DNA from 3 places in the Peribacillus sp. FSL K6-1552 genome. Region 1 is predicted to be linked to each of the others. Evidence: a T-box and tRNA genes for the amino acid it is inferred to sense, from the RefSeq annotation. Region 1 holds a T-box; the other regions hold tRNA genes.
The links. The T-box of region 1 lies ahead of pheS (phenylalanine--tRNA ligase subunit alpha). A T-box ahead of a tRNA ligase gene usually reads a tRNA of that ligase, here a tRNA-Phe.

Region 1 (6,231 bases):
TATTACAGCAGGTTCCATTGTTAATTCGTCAACTTCTGCTGTTCCTTGTAGAATTGTTCCGCCTGCATACTGTGCAATTAATTGAGCCGCACGCTCTCCAGCTTCACGTACCCGGGCTGGATCGACTCCTTTTTCAAAACGAGCACTGGCTTCACTGCGTAAACCGTGGTCTTTTGAAGCTTTACGAACAACCGTACCGGCAAAATAAGCACTTTCAATAATTATATTCGTTGTATCATTTTTCACTTCGGAATTAGCTCCGCCCATCACACCAGCAATCGCAACCGGCTCGTTGCCATTGGTGATTACTAAATGTTCAGGTGTCAAAGTACGTTCCGTTTCATCCAATGTGACCACTTTTTCTGCATCTTTCGCTCTGCGAATGACAATTTCTTTTGAACCAAAACGATCATAATCAAATGCATGTAGCGGTTGACCATATTCAAGCAAAATGTAGTTCGTAATATCGACTACGTTATTATGCGGACGAATACCTGCAGACATAAGGCGAGTCTGCATCCAAAGCGGTGACGGACCGACTTTTACATCTTTGATGATTTTAGCGATGTATAATGGATTATCTGCTTTCGCTTCCACTTTGACACTAATATAATCTGATGCTTTTTCAGCTGCTTCTTCATTCTCGATAACCGGCCATTTTACTTCCCGACCAAGAATAGCTCCTACTTCGTAGGCAACACCAAGCATGCTCAAAGCGTCAGAGCGGTTTGGGGTTAAGCCAAGTTCCAGCACTTCATCGCTTAAGCCAAGCTCTTCTAATGCATCTTTACCTACTTCCGCATCATTTGGAAACACGAAGATGCCTGTTGCATAGTCTTTAGACACAAGCTTGGATTCAAAACCCAATTCTTGAAGCGAACAAATCATACCGTGCGATTCTTCTCCGCGAAGTTTTGCTTTCTTAATTTTGAAGTTGCCCGGAAGCACAGCGCCGACAGTAGCCACCGCGACTTTTTGACCTTTATCGACATTCGGTGCACCACAGACGATTTGAACGGGATTTTCTGACCCGATATCGACTAGACATTTATTCAATTTATCGGCATTTGGATGCTGTTCACGTTCAAGTACATGTCCGATGACAACTCCTTTAAGCCCTTCACTTTTCTTTTCTACCCCTTCAACCTCAATACCGCTTTTTGTGATTTTGTCAGCAAGCTCTGTTGCATTGATGCCGGAAAGGTCTACATAATCTTGCAACCATTTATATGACACAAACATGGTAGGTCCTCCTTTTTAAAATAAAATTTATGCTTCGTGATGATGGAATTGTTTTAAGAAACGAACATCATTTGTATAGAAGTGACGGATATCATCCACACCGTATTTCAACATTGCGATTCGTTCCACACCGATTCCAAAAGCGAATCCTGAGTATTTTTTCGAATCGAATCCAGCCATTTCAAGTACGTTCGGGTGAACAATCCCGCCGCCCAGCACTTCAATCCAGCCTGTTTGTTTACAGACGCTGCAGCCTTTTCCACCGCAGATTTTACAAGAAATATCAACTTCAACAGATGGTTCTGTAAATGGGAAGAAACTTGGACGAAGACGGATTTCACGGTCTTGACCAAATACTTTTTTCGCAAACACGTCAAGCGTACCTTTCAGGTCGCTCATGCTGATGTTTTCATCGATGACCAGGCCTTCAATTTGTTGGAATTGATGGGAGTGTGTCGCGTCATCGTTATCACGGCGATATACTTTACCAGGGCAAATAATTTTAACAGGGCCTTGGCCTTTATGTTTTTCCATCGTTCTAGCTTGTACCGGTGAAGTGTGTGTACGCATTAGGATTTCATCTGTGATGTAGAAAGAGTCCTGCATATCACGTGCTGGATGGCTTTTCGGCAGGTTCAATGCCTCAAAATTGTAGTAGTCGCTTTCGACTTCTGGACCTTCTGCAACTGTGTAACCCATACCGATGAATAAATCTTCAATTTCTTCTACAACACGTGTTAATGGGTGAAGATTCCCCTTGTTAACCGGTCGTCCTGGAAGTGTAACATCAATGGTTTCTGTTGCTAGCTTTGCATTGACAGCAGCTGTTTCAAGAGCTTTTTGTTTCTCCTCAATTTTTGAAGCGATTGCTTCACGAACATCATTAGCAAGAGCACCGATTTTCGGCCGTTCCTCCGCTGACAATTTACCCATGCCACGCAATACCTCAGTGATAGGCCCTTTTTTCCCTAAATAAGAAACACGGACTTCATTCAGTTCCTTTAGTTCGGAAGCTGCGGCAACTTTTTGCAACGCTTCTTCCTGCAGTTCTAGTAAACGTTCCTGCATCATGTCTTCCTCCTTTATTTTCCTTTTGTAAAAATAAACACAAAAAAACCCCAATCCCAGAAAGGGACGAGGTTTATGTATCGCGGTACCACCCTTATTAGTGCACAAGCAAAAAAACTTCGCACTCACTTCATAAAAATAACGGCTCTTCACCGGAACATTTTTCGGACCCTATGTCTTCCCAATGCCAACTCGAAAGGTGAATTCCCTTAAGCAGCGCCATAAAAATGCTTTCAGTCACGGCATTTTTTCCCTGGTTATGGATATCTTAAGTTACTACTCTTTGTCATCGTTGTTTTCATTATAAAATTCTGTTTTATTATATTATAATTCGTCAGCCGTTTCAAATTGATTTTCGTAAATGGTACATTAAAATCCCAGCTGCAATCCCTACATTAAGAGATTCGCTTTTCCCGTAGATAGGAATATAGAGGTTTTTCGTAGTTTTCTCTAGCAATCCCTTTGCTACTCCCTGTCCTTCATTACCGACAAGCAAAGCAAATCGAGAGGACTTTTCCACTTCTTCAAATGGCGAGGCTCCTTCAAGGGCTGTGCCGTAAACCGGTGTGCCTTTTTGCTTTAATTCATCGATGATTTCAGAAAGGTTTCCTTTGATGACAGGCATATGAAACAGGCTTCCTTGCGTCGAACGGACCACTTTCGGATTATACAGATCTGCACAACCTTCTCCGAGAATGACAGCATCAATTCCAGCCGCATCTGCCGTCCGAATCATCGTTCCGAGATTCCCTGGATCCTGTACCGCATCTATCAACAATAGTTTATCCGGATTAATGGACGCCATACTAATTGATTTCTGCTCACATACAGCTGCAATTCCCTGAGGGGTCTCTGTATCACAAATCGCTTTCATAATATCATTTTTAACATAAATGACTTCTGTGCCTTCTAGTGTAAAATGGGCAGGCATTTCTGTTTCATCATTAACAATCACTTCAATGACGATTTCTTCCTTTAACGCTTCTTCAACGAGGTGAAAGCCTTCGACTAAATATTTCCCTGTTTTGTCGCGCTCTTTCTTCGTCAATAGCTTTTTCCATTGCTTCACTTGCGGGTTTTTTACGGATTCAATATATTTCAAGGTTAAACGCTCCTTTAACTTTACACTGATTGTCCTATTATAACGCAATTTACATACATATTGCATGCCAGTTTGTGAAATGCTATTAATGTGAGTCATTATGTGTAAGAGGAGGAATAAATGTGAATTTAAACCTAAGGAATGCGATCATTCAAAACGTAACCGGGAATACTCAAGAGCAGCTAGAAGACACGATTGTCGATGCAATTCAGAATGGCGAGGAAAAAATGCTTCCTGGATTGGGCGTATTATTCGAGGTCATTTGGCAAAATTCATCTGAGCAGGAAAAACATGAAATGATTACTGTTCTCGAATCAGGATTAAAAAAATAACAGCCCTCGCAGGCTGTTATTTTTTTGTATTCGCTTACTTCGGCACTACTTTATCAAAGCCTGACTTTAGTTCATCGATAGAGACTTCTTCATCGAGCAGTAAGATGAATTTTTTTGCGCTCACTTCTTCAAGCATTGCTTTTGTCTCATCATAAGAATAGCCGTATTTCGTGAAAAAGCTGCGTAAATCTCCAGATCCTTCATCTGTGAAGTAGTGGAAGATTCTTAAAAAAAGAGTGTCCTCCTTATCCTGATTGGCGATGATCAGGATATCCGTATGTTCATTTCCAAGCTGCACATCATTTTTTATATTAGCTGCTACTGTCATTTGGGGGCCAGTAACGCCTTTAGCTTGTAATTCTTGAATTGCAGCAAGTAGTTCCGGATTAGAGTCAAAAACACCATATACGTTTTTTTCCATGTTTCTCCCCCTCCTTGTTACTCTACTTAGAATAAATTCCTTTGTAATTATACCTTGCGGCTTGATCAATAAACAAGCAAATTGTCTAATGAGAAATCCTAACCAATCATTAAAGGAATCCTTTGCATAAAAGGATTTCCACCCATTCCTTAAAAAAATAACAGCCTTGCGCAGGCTGTTATTTTGCGTCTTATAAATTATCGGTGTTAATTCGATTTTTGATGTATTCATCCTGCATGATATCCTTTTCTTCTTGCTGCACACTTTCAACATTCGGGTTCATAGTCCGATCCAGTGCCCCTGCTGTATCCAGTGCTTTTTTAGTATCAGCAGAAAATGGGTCTACATTGGGGTCGCTCGCTAGTGTTCCTTCATAATCCCCAGGCTTTTTCACCTTATATTTTTCGGTGGAGTTCGCCTTTATTTCTCTTTCTTCAGCTCGATTCGTGTTCAGGTATTGATTTTCAAATAAGTTGGCAGAATTCACATGAAGCTCTTCGCTTTTTCCTGGCTGGGCTTCTACTTCCCTTGTTTGATAAGCATTAGCTGTTGTTTCCGGGAAAAGGTTAGGGTCCGGATTATTCACCATGCCTGTTTTAAGTGGGTTCTCTGCAGTAAGCCTGTCCGCTTTTTGCAAGGTGTCGGTAGTTACTTCTTCCTCCGGTGATATGGTTTCTGATTCATCCAGGAGAATCAGGGATTTCCCAGCTTGAACTTCGTTTATATAAGCAGTGGTTTCACTATCGGCAAGTCCCATATCTCCTAGCCGGCTCCTCATGTCTCCCGATCCTTCGTTTAAGAAAAAGTGTTTGACCTTTTCAATAAAAGAATCCTTATATGAATTCGTAATGACGTCTACATCCGATTCCTGCTTTTCATTCCCAAAATTCAAATCTTCTTTTTTATCTGCTATTACGGTTATTTCTTCATCACGAACTCCCTTTACTTTGAGAGTTTGTATTTCCTTAATAACTTCCGGATTAGAATCAAAAACACCATATAATGTTATTCCCATGCTTCTTCCTCCTTTGATAATTCCGATTTGAATCTTAAGTGTATTTATACCCGGATGGCCCAAAATTAAACAAATGATGACTTACTCCAAATGCGGTTTTCTAAAATCCAAAGTAATCATTTCAAGTTGATCTCGCTGAATAGAATTATGTTTCGAAAGCATCGTCTTCACCTCAAGTTTTAATACTCCTATTTTAAAACAAAAAAGACTGTAGGCAAAAGCGGTTATATCTAATTGTTAAAACAAAGTTGATTGGAACGGAAGGTGCGAGACTCCTGCGGGAAAAGCGTGTCCAAGGGAGACCCCACAGGCGCAAAGGCGCCGAGGAGGCTCCCGGACCGCCCGCGGAAAGCGAGTGCCTGGAGTGGAAATCAACGTTCGAATTTTTAAAACCCTTAAAAAAACTGTAGACAAACTCGATTTCCATCGAGTTTGTCTACAGTCTGAGAGCCTGCAGTTTTAAAAAACTGCAGGCTCTTTTTATTACACTTTTAGAAGCGCTCTTTTCTTCGTTCAGTTGCCTTTTTTTCATGTACGATTGTATCATCAGTACTATCAAGCTGGATATCTTCTTTTTTGAAGGTATCCTGGACTTGTTCAGTTTCTTGTACAGCATGCTTCTTGATAACAATTTCATCTGTAACAACTGGTATTTTCGATCCTTCCCACTTTTCATCCACAACCGGGATACGCAATGTTTCCCCTTCATTAATACTGCCTGTTTCCAGACTATCTTCACGGCCTCGTCCATTTACTCCATAAACGTCGTCTTTATTTAATGCATCCGTTTTTTCGGTACCGTTATAAAGGGGGGTAGCTGAGTTCGTATCCAGCGTTGTTCCTGACGTTCCAACACCCCTTGCTCCGGTAGTGAATTTGTTTCGTGACGTCCTCAGATGTCCTTCTCCCTCTTCTACAAGAACTAGAACTTTCCCGTGTTCTACATCATAGACATGTTCTGCCGCTTCACTGTTTGAAAGCCCTGCATCCGCTAACCTGGTTGAAATATCAGCCGTATCATTCGGCATGAAAAAACGTGCTACCTTGTCCA
Region 2 (6,231 bases), 870 kb from region 1:
GGCGATGGACAACAGGTTGATATTCCTGTACCACCTATACATCGTTTGAACGATGGGGGGACGCAGAAGGATAGGGTAAGCGCGCTGTTGGATATGCGCGTCCAAGCAGTTAGGCCGGAAACGAGGCAAATCCCGTTTCCATTAAGGCGGAGCTGTGATGGCGAGGGAAATATAGTACCGAAGTTCCTGATTCCACGCTGCCAAGAAAAGCCTCTAGTGAGATGTAAGGTGCCCGTACCGCAAACCGACACAGGTAGGCGAGGAGAGAATCCTAAGGTGTGCGAGAGAACTCTCGTTAAGGAACTCGGCAAAATGACCCCGTAACTTCGGGAGAAGGGGTGCTTTTTAGGGTGAATAGCCCAGAAAAGCCGCAGTGAATAGGCCCAGGCGACTGTTTAGCAAAAACACAGGTCTCTGCGAAGCCGCAAGGCGAAGTATAGGGGCTGACACCTGCCCGGTGCTGGAAGGTTAAGGGGAGAGGTTAGCGCAAGCGAAGCTTTGAACCGAAGCCCCAGTAAACGGCGGCCGTAACTATAACGGTCCTAAGGTAGCGAAATTCCTTGTCGGGTAAGTTCCGACCCGCACGAAAGGTGTAACGATCTGGGCACTGTCTCAACGAGAGACTCGGTGAAATTATAGTACCTGTGAAGATGCAGGTTACCCGCGACAGGACGGAAAGACCCCGTGGAGCTTTACTGCAGCCTGATATTGAATTTTGGTACAGCTTGTACAGGATAGGTAGGAGCCTGAGAAGCCGGAGCGCTAGCTTCGGTGGAGGCGTTGGTGGGATACTACCCTGGCTGTATTGAAATTCTAACCCGCGCCCCTTATCGGGGTGGGAGACAGTGTCAGGTGGGCAGTTTGACTGGGGCGGTCGCCTCCTAAAGAGTAACGGAGGCGCCCAAAGGTTCCCTCAGAATGGTTGGAAATCATTCGTAGAGTGTAAAGGCACAAGGGAGCTTGACTGCGAGACCTACAAGTCGAGCAGGGACGAAAGTCGGGCTTAGTGATCCGGTGGTTCCGCATGGAAGGGCCATCGCTCAACGGATAAAAGCTACCCCGGGGATAACAGGCTTATCTCCCCCAAGAGTCCACATCGACGGGGAGGTTTGGCACCTCGATGTCGGCTCATCGCATCCTGGGGCTGTAGTCGGTCCCAAGGGTTGGGCTGTTCGCCCATTAAAGCGGTACGCGAGCTGGGTTCAGAACGTCGTGAGACAGTTCGGTCCCTATCCGTCGCGGGCGCAGGAAATTTGAGAGGAGCTGTCCTTAGTACGAGAGGACCGGGATGGACGCACCGCTGGTGTACCAGTTGTCTTGCCAAAGGCATAGCTGGGTAGCTACGTGCGGACGGGATAAGTGCTGAAAGCATCTAAGCATGAAGCCCCCCTCGAGATGAGATTTCCCATAGCGCAAGCTAGTAAGATCCCTGAAAGATGATCAGGTTGATAGGTCAGAGGTGGAAGCGTGGCGACATGTGGAGCTGACTGATACTAATAGATCGAGGACTTAACCACGCTTTAAAAAATGAAATACCTTCTTATTATCTAGTTTTGAAGGAATGAAAATTTCTTCTTGCATTTTTTCAAAAAGACGTTATAATAATATATGTCTTAAAAAAATGTTAACATTGTTTGGTGGCGATAGCGAAGAGGTCACACCCGTTCCCATTCCGAACACGGCAGTTAAGCTCTTCAGCGCCGATGGTAGTTGGGGGTTTCCCCCTGTGAGAGTAGGACGCCGCCAAGCAGTTACACATATGGAGGATTAGCTCAGCTGGGAGAGCATCTGCCTTACAAGCAGAGGGTCGGCGGTTCGATCCCGTCATCCTCCACCATTTTTTACACCTGCCGGTGTAGCTCAACTGGTAGAGCAACTGACTTGTAATCAGTAGGTTGGGGGTTCAAGTCCTCTTGCCGGCACCATCTTTTATTATTAAACGTACGAGCCATTAGCTCAGTTGGTAGAGCATCTGACTTTTAATCAGAGGGTCGAAGGTTCGAATCCTTCATGGCTCACCATTATATTATGCGGGTGTGGCGGAATTGGCAGACGCACCAGACTTAGGATCTGGCGCCGCAAGGCGTGGGGGTTCAAGTCCCTTCACCCGCATCTTTCATGCGGAAGTAGTTCAGTGGTAGAATACAACCTTGCCAAGGTTGGGGTCGCGGGTTCGAATCCCGTCTTCCGCTCCACTTTTCGTATGTGCCGGGGTGGCGGAACTGGCAGACGCACAGGACTTAAAATCCTGCGGTAGGTGACTACCGTACCGGTTCGATTCCGGTCCTCGGCACCATCTTAATATGCGCCCGTAGCTCAATTGGATAGAGCATCTGACTACGAATCAGAAGGTTGTAGGTTCGACTCCCGCCGGGCGCACCATGTTTTTTGCGGGAAGTAGCTCAGCTTGGTAGAGCACTTGGTTTGGGACCAAGGGGTCGCAGGTTCGAATCCTGTCTTCCCGACCACGTGATTTCTAATGAATGGGGCCTTAGCTCAGCTGGGAGAGCGCCTGCCTTGCACGCAGGAGGTCAGCGGTTCGATCCCGCTAGGCTCCACCATTTTTCATCAAAAACTTATATTATATTGGCGGTGTAGCTCAGCTGGCTAGAGCGTACGGTTCATACCCGTGAGGTCGGGGGTTCGATCCCCTCCGCCGCTACCAATAAATATAAGGACCTTTAGCTCAGCTGGTTAGAGCAGACGGCTCATAACCGTCCGGTCGTAGGTTCGAGTCCTACAAGGTCCACCATGTAATTTTTTTAGCCACGGAGGTATACCCAAGTTCGGCTGAAGGGATCGGTCTTGAAAACCGACAGGGGAGTCAAATCCCGCGGGGGTTCGAATCCCTCTACCTCCTCCATTTCTTTAAAAGCAGCAAGTTGTTTTGAAACAACCTTTACATAGAGGAAGCGGATGAAACAATCTACACGAAAACTTGATGCAAAATCGTTTCATTATTACCGTCGCGGGGTGGAGCAGTCCGGTAGCTCGTCGGGCTCATAACCCGAAGGTCGCAGGTTCAAATCCTGTCCCCGCAATTATTAGGTCCCGTGGTGTAGCGGTTAACATGCCTGCCTGTCACGCAGGAGATCGCGGGTTCGATTCCCGTCGGGACCGCCATTATTAAATTTAATACAAATGTGGCTCAGTAGCTCAGTCGGTAGAGCAAAGGACTGAAAATCCTTGTGTCGGCGGTTCGATTCCGTCCTGAGCCACCATTATTTCAAAAATTACGGCGATTGTGGCGAAGTGGTTAACGCACCTGATTGTGGTTCAGGCATTCGTGGGTTCGATTCCCATCAGTCGCCCCATTTCGCGGGTGTAGTTTAGTGGTAAAACCTCAGCCTTCCAAGCTGATGATGAGGGTTCGATTCCCTTCACCCGCTCCAATTTATGGGCCTATAGCTCAGCTGGTTAGAGCGCACGCCTGATAAGCGTGAGGTCGATGGTTCGAGTCCATTTAGGCCCACCATATTCATATTGTTCCGCAGTAGCTCAGTGGTAGAGCATTCGGCTGTTAACCGAACGGTCGTAGGTTCGAGTCCTACCTGCGGAGCCATGGGGAAGTACTCAAGAGGCTGAAGAGGCGCCCCTGCTAAGGGTGTAGGTCGCGTGAGCGGCGCGAGGGTTCAAATCCCTCCTTCTCCGCCATTTGGCCCGTTGGTCAAGCGGTTAAGACACCGCCCTTTCACGGCGGTAACACGGGTTCGAATCCCGTACGGGTCATAAAAAAGAAGCATACATTCTGTATGCTTCTTTTTTTTATTTATTTCTCTTCATTGATATAACTATCTTTTTGTTTATAAGGAATGTCTCCAAGCTGAGATTTAACATTTTCTTCATCTAATGTATCTTCATAGTTCTTTTTCTTTTTATTCGGGATACCCCTTATTTTTTTTCCTTCGATATCATTTGCTACAAATCCTTCATAGTCTTCAGAAAATCCATCGGTTTCATCTTCTGTTTTATAAAGATTATAATAGCTGTCATGATCGCCCGTGTAATCCGCAGGTGTTTCAGATGTACCAAATTTGGCTACTTCGCCAAAGCTATCTTCTTTATCTACTATTTCACTTCCATGACGGTTTTCAAAATTATTTCCCTTTGATGGAATCAGTACGTCTTCTTCAACTGGTCGATCTTGTGTAGTCGGTCGTTCTGGGGCGTGCTCGACACAATAGAGAGTGGTAGGTATGGCTTCAAGCCGTTCAAAAGGGATTTCTGTATCACAGGTTTTACAATGGCCATAGAAGCCTGCTTCTATCGCATTCAATGCATTCTTGACTTTTTCCATTTCAGATTGTGCATGCTCATCTAGTGCCTGGTTTCTTTCCATTTCGAATAATTCAGTTCCAAGGTCAGCGGGATGATTGTCATAGGAGGATAGTTCCCCTACAGATTCTGTCTGACTTTTATTTAGAAGTGTTTGTTCATCATTTTTGAGCCTATTATTCAGTTCTTCTTTTTCTATAAGTAGTTCTTTTTTTAAATGTTGCGTTTGTTGTTTGGTTGCCATGTTTATTTCACTCCTTCGAAAGTCTATATCTCATTTGAATAATGGTTGGATGGGTGTCTTATCCATTACCCGAATCGGAGGGGAGGGAAACAAATTGGAAGGAAGCAAAAAAGGACTGAGTCAAAATCGACTCAGTCCTTAGCGATTAAATAAGATAGCTGATGAATAATCCAATGGCCATAAGCAGGCCGAAGAAGGTGTTCGTTTGGGCCGTGGCTTTCATCGCAGGTACCATCGTAATAGGTGACGTTTTACCGACGAAGCCTTTGATTGCTGCCAAGGCTTTCGGAATGCTTAGGAAGGCAAGCAAAATCCATGCTGTAACGCTTTCAGCTAGGACTAATCCTACTAGCCATAGGTAAGAGAAGGCAAACATAATTGCCATAAATGTTAAGGCATTTTTTCTGCCCATTACTACAGGCATCGTTTTACGGCCGTGTGCCTTATCTCCGTCATGATCACGGAGGTTATTGGATAAATTGATTAACCCGACTAAAATTCCGCTTGGTATAGCAATTAAGATAGCTGTGGTAGAAACAAAACCAGTTTGAATGAAATAGGCAATCAAGATTATCAAAAAGCCCATAAACAATCCAGAAAAAAGTTCTCCAAATGGTGTGTATGAAATAGGCAGTGGACCGCCAGTGTAAAGGTAGCCGACAAGCATACAGACCAGGCCTACCGCAGCAAGCCACCAAGATGATGCTGCACAGATATAGATTCCAAGTATCAGTGCGATGCCATACATACTAAGAGCTAAGGTCATGATGAGTTTTGGAGTCATGCCATGACGGACAATGCCACCACCGATGCCAACAGATTCTTCCGTATCCAATCCTCTCTTGAAATCATAGTATTCATTGAATAAGTTCGTTGCAGCTTGGATAAGGATACTTGCAATCATCATGGCTGCAAATAGTAGCCAATTTACGCCATCTTCTAAAAGTGCAATCATAGTTCCAAGTAGGACTGGAACAAAAGCTGCGGTAAGTGTATGTGGACGAATTAACTCCCACCAAATTTTCCAGGTTCGTTTAAGGGGAAGGTCGTCGTATTCTGTTTGCATTATTTCTCTCCTCAAAATCATTATTAGTTCCCTTGAAATTATATCAAATATTGAAATTGTTCACAAAAGGTTATCCTATTTAGTGTAGGAAAAGTGGTGTGGAGTGTCAATTGAATTTCATAGACGATCACTTCCAATATCAAGGATATTCTACTTCATTCACTAAGAATCATATAATAAGGAAAAAAGCAGTCATGAATCGTTCGATAAAGGGGCGTTTTATTGACATTGGGTTGAAGAGAGGTGTATCTTTAAATAGGTTAAAAAGCTTTTAAAATGTACATTTGGGGGGATTTTTTTGGCTATCTCAGAAGAAACTGAACAGTTTCAGGGACTGGCTTCAGCTATACAAAAGGCAAAGGACTTGAATGGTCAAGTTCTATTCAGTCATATTAAGAAAATAAATTGCAACAACCCCCTTTCATTTTATCAAGCTGGAAGAGAACGGTATGCGGGTGAACGCTTTTTCTGGGAGGACCCTGCAAAAGATATAACCATTACTGGTTTAGGCAACGTTAAGAAACTCCAAGCGGCATCAAATGCCGACCGTTATAGAGAAGTCGAAATGAGCTGGATCAAACTGCAGAATACTGCTGTCAAAACAGGAGTGACCGATGTAGAAGCAACTGGTCCTTTACTCTTTGGT
Region 3 (6,231 bases), 3.5 Mb from region 1:
ACACGAGAAATCCCGTCGGAAGCAGGGAGGACCATCTCCCAAGGCTAAATACTACCTAGTGACCGATAGTGAACCAGTACCGTGAGGGAAAGGTGAAAAGCACCCCGGAAGGGGAGTGAAATAGATCCTGAAACCGTGTGCCTACAAGTAGTCAAAGCCCGTTAATGGGTAATGGCGTGCCTTTTGTAGAATGAACCGGCGAGTTACGATTTCATGCGAGGTTAAGTTGATAAGACGGAGCCGCAGCGAAAGCGAGTCTGAATAGGGCGAATGAGTATGAGGTCGTAGACCCGAAACCAGGTGATCTACCCATGTCCAGGGTGAAGTTCAGGTAACACTGAATGGAGGCCCGAACCCACGCACGTTGAAAAGTGCGGGGATGAGGTGTGGGTAGCGGAGAAATTCCAATCGAACCTGGAGATAGCTGGTTCTCTCCGAAATAGCTTTAGGGCTAGCCTCAAGATGAGAGTATTGGAGGTAGAGCACTGATTGGACTAGGGGCCCCCAACGGGTTACCGAATTCAGTCAAACTCCGAATGCCAAATACTTATTCTTGGGAGTCAGACTGCGAGTGATAAGATCCGTAGTCGAAAGGGAAACAGCCCAGACCACCAGCTAAGGTCCCAAAGTATACGTTAAGTGGAAAAGGATGTGGAGTTGCTTAGACAACCAGGATGTTGGCTCAGAAGCAGCCATCATTTAAAGAGTGCGTAATAGCTCACTGGTCGAGTGACTCCGCGCCGAAAATGTACCGGGGCTAAACGTATCACCGAAGCTGTGGATTGACACCGTATGGTGTCGATGGTAGGAGAGCGTTCTAAGGGCGTTGAAGTCAGACCGGAAGGACTGGTGGAGCGCTTAGAAGTGAGAATGCCGGTATGAGTAGCGAAAGAAGGGTGAGAATCCCTTCCACCGAATGCCTAAGGTTTCCTGAGGAAGGCTCGTCCGCTCAGGGTTAGTCGGGACCTAAGCCGAGGCCGAAAGGCGTAGGCGATGGACAACAGGTTGATATTCCTGTACCACCTATACATCGTTTGAACGATGGGGGGACGCAGAAGGATAGGGTAAGCGCGCTGTTGGATATGCGCGTCCAAGCAGTTAGGCCGGAAACGAGGCAAATCCCGTTTCCATTAAGGCGGAGCTGTGATGGCGAGGGAAATATAGTACCGAAGTTCCTGATTCCACGCTGCCAAGAAAAGCCTCTAGTGAGATGTAAGGTGCCCGTACCGCAAACCGACACAGGTAGGCGAGGAGAGAATCCTAAGGTGTGCGAGAGAACTCTCGTTAAGGAACTCGGCAAAATGACCCCGTAACTTCGGGAGAAGGGGTGCTTTTTAGGGTGAATAGCCCAGAAAAGCCGCAGTGAATAGGCCCAGGCGACTGTTTAGCAAAAACACAGGTCTCTGCGAAGCCGCAAGGCGAAGTATAGGGGCTGACACCTGCCCGGTGCTGGAAGGTTAAGGGGAGAGGTTAGCGCAAGCGAAGCTTTGAACCGAAGCCCCAGTAAACGGCGGCCGTAACTATAACGGTCCTAAGGTAGCGAAATTCCTTGTCGGGTAAGTTCCGACCCGCACGAAAGGTGTAACGATCTGGGCACTGTCTCAACGAGAGACTCGGTGAAATTATAGTACCTGTGAAGATGCAGGTTACCCGCGACAGGACGGAAAGACCCCGTGGAGCTTTACTGCAGCCTGATATTGAATTTTGGTACAGCTTGTACAGGATAGGTAGGAGCCTGAGAAGCCGGAGCGCTAGCTTCGGTGGAGGCGTTGGTGGGATACTACCCTGGCTGTATTGAAATTCTAACCCGCGCCCCTTATCGGGGTGGGAGACAGTGTCAGGTGGGCAGTTTGACTGGGGCGGTCGCCTCCTAAAGAGTAACGGAGGCGCCCAAAGGTTCCCTCAGAATGGTTGGAAATCATTCGTAGAGTGTAAAGGCACAAGGGAGCTTGACTGCGAGACCTACAAGTCGAGCAGGGACGAAAGTCGGGCTTAGTGATCCGGTGGTTCCGCATGGAAGGGCCATCGCTCAACGGATAAAAGCTACCCCGGGGATAACAGGCTTATCTCCCCCAAGAGTCCACATCGACGGGGAGGTTTGGCACCTCGATGTCGGCTCATCGCATCCTGGGGCTGTAGTCGGTCCCAAGGGTTGGGCTGTTCGCCCATTAAAGCGGTACGCGAGCTGGGTTCAGAACGTCGTGAGACAGTTCGGTCCCTATCCGTCGCGGGCGCAGGAAATTTGAGAGGAGCTGTCCTTAGTACGAGAGGACCGGGATGGACGCACCGCTGGTGTACCAGTTGTCTTGCCAAAGGCATAGCTGGGTAGCTACGTGCGGACGGGATAAGTGCTGAAAGCATCTAAGCATGAAGCCCCCCTCGAGATGAGATTTCCCATAGCGCAAGCTAGTAAGATCCCTGAAAGATGATCAGGTTGATAGGTCAGAGGTGGAAGCGTGGCGACATGTGGAGCTGACTGATACTAATAGATCGAGGACTTAACCACGCTTTAAAAAATGAAATACCTTCTTATTATCTAGTTTTGAAGGAATGAAAATTTCTTCTTGCATTTTCTCAAAAATACGTTATAATAATATATGTCTTGAAAAAATGTTAATAATGTTTGGTGACGATAGCGAAGAGGTCACACCCGTTCCCATTCCGAACACGGCAGTTAAGCTCTTCAGCGCCGATGGTAGTTGGGGGTTTCCCCCTGTGAGAGTAGGACGTCGCCAAGCTTATATCGTTCCGCAGTAGCTCAGTGGTAGAGCATTCGGCTGTTAACCGAACGGTCGTAGGTTCGAGTCCTACCTGCGGAGCCATTATTGGAGAGCTGTCCGAGTGGCCGAAGGAGCACGATTGGAAATCGTGTAGACGGGTAACCCTGTCTCAAGGGTTCAAATCCCTTGCTCTCCGCCATTTACAACTGGCCCGTTGGTCAAGCGGTTAAGACACCGCCCTTTCACGGCGGTAACACGGGTTCGAATCCCGTACGGGTCACCATTTCGAAAACATATGGAGGATTAGCTCAGCTGGGAGAGCATCTGCCTTACAAGCAGAGGGTCGGCGGTTCGATCCCGTCATCCTCCACCATTTTTTAAAAAGCAACAAGTTGTTTCTATATATCAGATATGATGAAACAGTTAAAACGAAAACTTGATGCAATAGCAGCATTATTAACGTCGCGGGGTGGAGCAGTCCGGTAGCTCGTCGGGCTCATAACCCGAAGGTCGCAGGTTCAAATCCTGTCCCCGCAATCTATGGTCCCGTGGTGTAGCGGTTAACATGCCTGCCTGTCACGCAGGAGATCGCGGGTTCGATTCCCGTCGGGACCGCCATTTTTATTGTTTGGCTCAGTAGCTCAGTCGGTAGAGCAAAGGACTGAAAATCCTTGTGTCGGCGGTTCGATTCCGTCCTGAGCCACCATTGTAGTGCCGGTGTAGCTCAACTGGTAGAGCAACTGACTTGTAATCAGTAGGTTGGGGGTTCAAGTCCTCTTGCCGGCACCAGTAACATCCATATGCGGAGGGGTAGCGAAGTGGCTAAACGCGGCGGACTGTAAATCCGCTCCTTCGGGTTCGGCAGTTCGAATCTGCCCCCCTCCACCATTTTATTTATAGGGGTATAGTTTAAAGGTAGAACAGAGGTCTCCAAAACCTCCAGTGTGGGTTCGAGTCCTACTACCCCTGCCAATTTTAATTTTATAATGGCGATTGTGGCGAAGTGGTTAACGCACCTGATTGTGGTTCAGGCATTCGTGGGTTCGATTCCCATCAGTCGCCCCATTTTTTAATAAATGATGGTATAATAAATATAACGTCAATGGGCTATAGCCAAGCGGTAAGGCAACGGATTTTGATTCCGTCATGCGAAGGTTCGATCCCTTCTAGCCCAGCCATTCGCGAAAGTAGTTCAGTGGTAGAATACAACCTTGCCAAGGTTGGGGTCGCGGGTTCGAATCCCGTCTTTCGCTCCAAAAACGTTGGCGGCATAGCCAAGCGGTAAGGCAGAGGTCTGCAAAACCTTTACCACCGGTTCGATTCCGGTTGCCGCCTCCAACAAAAATGCCGGTGTGGCGGAATTGGCAGACGCGCACGACTCAAAATCGTGTTCCTCTGGAGTGCCGGTTCGACCCCGGCCACCGGTATCTTAGAACGGCGATATAAAGCGGTTTTCCTTAATTGGAAAGCCGTTTTTTCGTGTTTTCACGGATTTTTAGTCGTGCGTTTTTATTTAGGCTATGTTAAATCAGAATGTTTTGATTTTCGACCAAAAAAAAACGCCCACTGAAAGGGCAGTTGTTTGAACTAACGTTACCTGTTAGCGGAACGAAGCTGCCGATTGATCTCCGTGGCAACCTCACGGTGTAGTTTAATAGATAAGAGTCTAGCGACCCTCCCATTTCTCTAAAATGATAAATATTTCCTAAAAATTTATTAATAAAAAAGCCGCGACAACTTCATGTACAACTGAATAATTTAATTTATGACATCAAAAGGAGGTGGTTGTATGAGTAATAAACGGCCAGATGTAGTCATTATAGTTAGAGATGAAGATGATTTTGAGAATATTGCTAAATTTGAAATAATCGGAAGCGCATCCCCGTGTAGAGAGTTCCTACGGGTAGGTGCTCCTATAAGTGATGTTGTATTATGTATGGTTAGGAATGGGTTTGTAAACGCTCAGGCTGAAAACGCTGTTATATTTTTCCGTCCTAGGTAATGTCTGACTTCGACTTGATGTTATCCTCTTCAGGTAGACTGTAAAAAAAGTGGACAAGGTATGATGTTCATAATAGTCGACTTGGAAGGGAGTTTTTTATGGCACTTACAAACGTTCAAGCAGTGAACACGTTGAAAATGAATCTTACGAATACAACCGAATAGTGTGACGTCATTCACGCTTTATATTGTCGATATATCAACGGATAAGGGTTCGATTCCATTTCGAAATTGCCCGAAGCACGGCTCAAAATCGTGTTCATCTGGAGTGCGGGTTCGACCCCGGCCACCGGTAGCGAAGAAAAGCTATTACTTCAAGCTTCACACTTAATTGTGTGAAGCTTTTTTGTGTTTATCACGCACTACAGAATATGTACAAATATTGTGCGGGGTAGTGTGCGATGAGTAAAGGAAGAAATTTACTATCGGAAGATGAATTAAGAATTGTTACAAAACTACTTACGTTAAATCTGATGAATTGGAGTTTAAATTATTCTTTGAAGACTGCCAATTAAGGAATCTTTGTCCTCATACTTTGAAATATTATCAAGAACAATTTAATGCGATTAAACGACCATTGGTAACAATGACAGAAAAGGATATTAAATTGATGATATTAAAATACCGTGAAGTTCGTCATTTACTGCGTTCTGGTGGTAAAATATAATTGTAGTATTATGGGAAGAGAGGGGAAAATTTGAATAATATCGGTGAGGATTTTAAATTACGTGTTCATAGCAATCGTTGGGGCCATTATGACAATTACACTCTTATAAAAAAAGAAAATGGATGGACTGTTATTACTATGAAAATTCATGGTGACGAAGGCGATAAACACGGCAGTCCTGCTATTGAAAAAGCATTTGGCGGAGAATCAATTTCATATCCAAACGATTTAGGATATTTCTTATCAGATATTTGGGATGCTTCAGAAACCAAAACTAAAGAAGAAGTTCAAAAATATTTCGATGAATTAGGAGAATGGATTTCTACCACTGAGAAAACGAAGCCTAATTTCGGAGCATTGCATTTATAAGTAAGCAAAAAAGATGTGTCCAAATCGGGCACATCTTTTTTAGTATTCAACATTTTCTTCAATAATCGGATTTCCTTCTGCGTCAAGCAGCTCTGGTTCGTAAAGATCATAATTGAATGTTTTCTGTTCCTCTAAATATTTTATTTTTTGGTATTCTTCTTTACTCATGCCCTCCCAAATATTTGGCCTGTGTTCGACATGCCCCATCTTGTAATACTTCATATCTACTTCTGGCTCTGTGAAAGCTTTGTTGAAAAGTATAATTCCGAAAGTGAATATCATGAGTATGATGGTCAAAATGGAGCCAGCTATTTTGATTTTGTTTAGAAATTTTTTCAATGGTGGGATTATTCCTTTCTGTGTTCGGTAATTTCAGAACTGCATAACTCACAGGACTGGATGAGTTGATAAGAAACTTTTTCGTATCAACTCAACTGTATAAAAGCCGACTTTCCACGTTACGCAGCTCTCCAG

Region 2: it encodes a tRNA-Phe, which carries the amino acid that the T-box ahead of pheS (phenylalanine--tRNA ligase subunit alpha) is inferred to sense. The anticodon was not compared.
Region 3: it encodes a tRNA-Phe, which carries the amino acid that the T-box ahead of pheS (phenylalanine--tRNA ligase subunit alpha) is inferred to sense. The anticodon was not compared.

Annotation. Positions count from the first base shown of each region.
Region 1 is NZ_JBBOST010000001.1:4,302,040-4,308,270, forward strand. Features, by position in the region: gene pheT (phenylalanine--tRNA ligase subunit beta) at 1-1,242, opposite strand, end outside; gene pheS (phenylalanine--tRNA ligase subunit alpha) at 1,270-2,310, opposite strand; T-box leader at 2,370-2,609, opposite strand; gene NST21_RS20725 (TrmH family RNA methyltransferase) at 2,654-3,412, opposite strand; gene sspI (small acid-soluble spore protein SspI) at 3,535-3,744, shown strand; gene NST21_RS20735 (general stress protein) at 3,779-4,165, opposite strand; gene NST21_RS20740 (general stress protein) at 4,356-5,180, opposite strand; gene NST21_RS20745 (YsnF/AvaK domain-containing protein) at 5,672-6,231, opposite strand, start outside.
Region 2 is NZ_JBBOST010000001.1:5,170,619-5,176,849, reverse strand. Features, by position in the region: rRNA gene NST21_RS24845 (23S ribosomal RNA) at 1-1,517, shown strand, start outside; rRNA gene rrf (5S ribosomal RNA) at 1,634-1,749, shown strand; tRNA gene NST21_RS24835 (tRNA-Val) at 1,762-1,837, shown strand; tRNA gene NST21_RS24830 (tRNA-Thr) at 1,850-1,925, shown strand; tRNA gene NST21_RS24825 (tRNA-Lys) at 1,946-2,021, shown strand; tRNA gene NST21_RS24820 (tRNA-Leu) at 2,031-2,112, shown strand; tRNA gene NST21_RS24815 (tRNA-Gly) at 2,121-2,195, shown strand; tRNA gene NST21_RS24810 (tRNA-Leu) at 2,208-2,296, shown strand; tRNA gene NST21_RS24805 (tRNA-Arg) at 2,306-2,382, shown strand; tRNA gene NST21_RS24800 (tRNA-Pro) at 2,392-2,468, shown strand; tRNA gene NST21_RS24795 (tRNA-Ala) at 2,486-2,561, shown strand; tRNA gene NST21_RS24790 (tRNA-Met) at 2,589-2,665, shown strand; tRNA gene NST21_RS24785 (tRNA-Ile) at 2,676-2,752, shown strand; tRNA gene NST21_RS24780 (tRNA-Ser) at 2,771-2,863, shown strand; tRNA gene NST21_RS24775 (tRNA-Met) at 2,968-3,041, shown strand; tRNA gene NST21_RS24770 (tRNA-Asp) at 3,048-3,123, shown strand; tRNA gene NST21_RS24765 (tRNA-Phe) at 3,146-3,221, shown strand; tRNA gene NST21_RS24760 (tRNA-His) at 3,239-3,314, shown strand; tRNA gene NST21_RS24755 (tRNA-Gly) at 3,319-3,392, shown strand; tRNA gene NST21_RS24750 (tRNA-Ile) at 3,399-3,475, shown strand; tRNA gene NST21_RS24745 (tRNA-Asn) at 3,488-3,562, shown strand; tRNA gene NST21_RS24740 (tRNA-Ser) at 3,564-3,654, shown strand; tRNA gene NST21_RS24735 (tRNA-Glu) at 3,658-3,729, shown strand; gene NST21_RS24730 (TraR/DksA C4-type zinc finger protein) at 3,770-4,519, opposite strand; gene NST21_RS24725 (1,4-dihydroxy-2-naphthoate polyprenyltransferase) at 4,665-5,585, opposite strand; gene NST21_RS24720 (isochorismate synthase) at 5,884-6,231, shown strand, end outside.
Region 3 is NZ_JBBOST010000001.1:782,896-789,126, forward strand. Features, by position in the region: rRNA gene NST21_RS03665 (23S ribosomal RNA) at 1-2,506, shown strand, start outside; rRNA gene rrf (5S ribosomal RNA) at 2,623-2,738, shown strand; tRNA gene NST21_RS03675 (tRNA-Asn) at 2,748-2,822, shown strand; tRNA gene NST21_RS03680 (tRNA-Ser) at 2,828-2,919, shown strand; tRNA gene NST21_RS03685 (tRNA-Glu) at 2,929-3,003, shown strand; tRNA gene NST21_RS03690 (tRNA-Val) at 3,018-3,093, shown strand; tRNA gene NST21_RS03695 (tRNA-Met) at 3,184-3,257, shown strand; tRNA gene NST21_RS03700 (tRNA-Asp) at 3,263-3,338, shown strand; tRNA gene NST21_RS03705 (tRNA-Phe) at 3,351-3,426, shown strand; tRNA gene NST21_RS03710 (tRNA-Thr) at 3,434-3,509, shown strand; tRNA gene NST21_RS03715 (tRNA-Tyr) at 3,525-3,608, shown strand; tRNA gene NST21_RS03720 (tRNA-Trp) at 3,619-3,692, shown strand; tRNA gene NST21_RS03725 (tRNA-His) at 3,710-3,785, shown strand; tRNA gene NST21_RS03730 (tRNA-Gln) at 3,824-3,898, shown strand; tRNA gene NST21_RS03735 (tRNA-Gly) at 3,902-3,976, shown strand; tRNA gene NST21_RS03740 (tRNA-Cys) at 3,985-4,058, shown strand; tRNA gene NST21_RS03745 (tRNA-Leu) at 4,067-4,147, shown strand; gene NST21_RS03750 (hypothetical protein) at 4,510-4,722, shown strand; gene NST21_RS03755 (hypothetical protein) at 5,419-5,757, shown strand; gene NST21_RS03760 (hypothetical protein) at 5,797-6,096, opposite strand; gene NST21_RS03765 (hypothetical protein) at 6,188-6,231, opposite strand, start outside.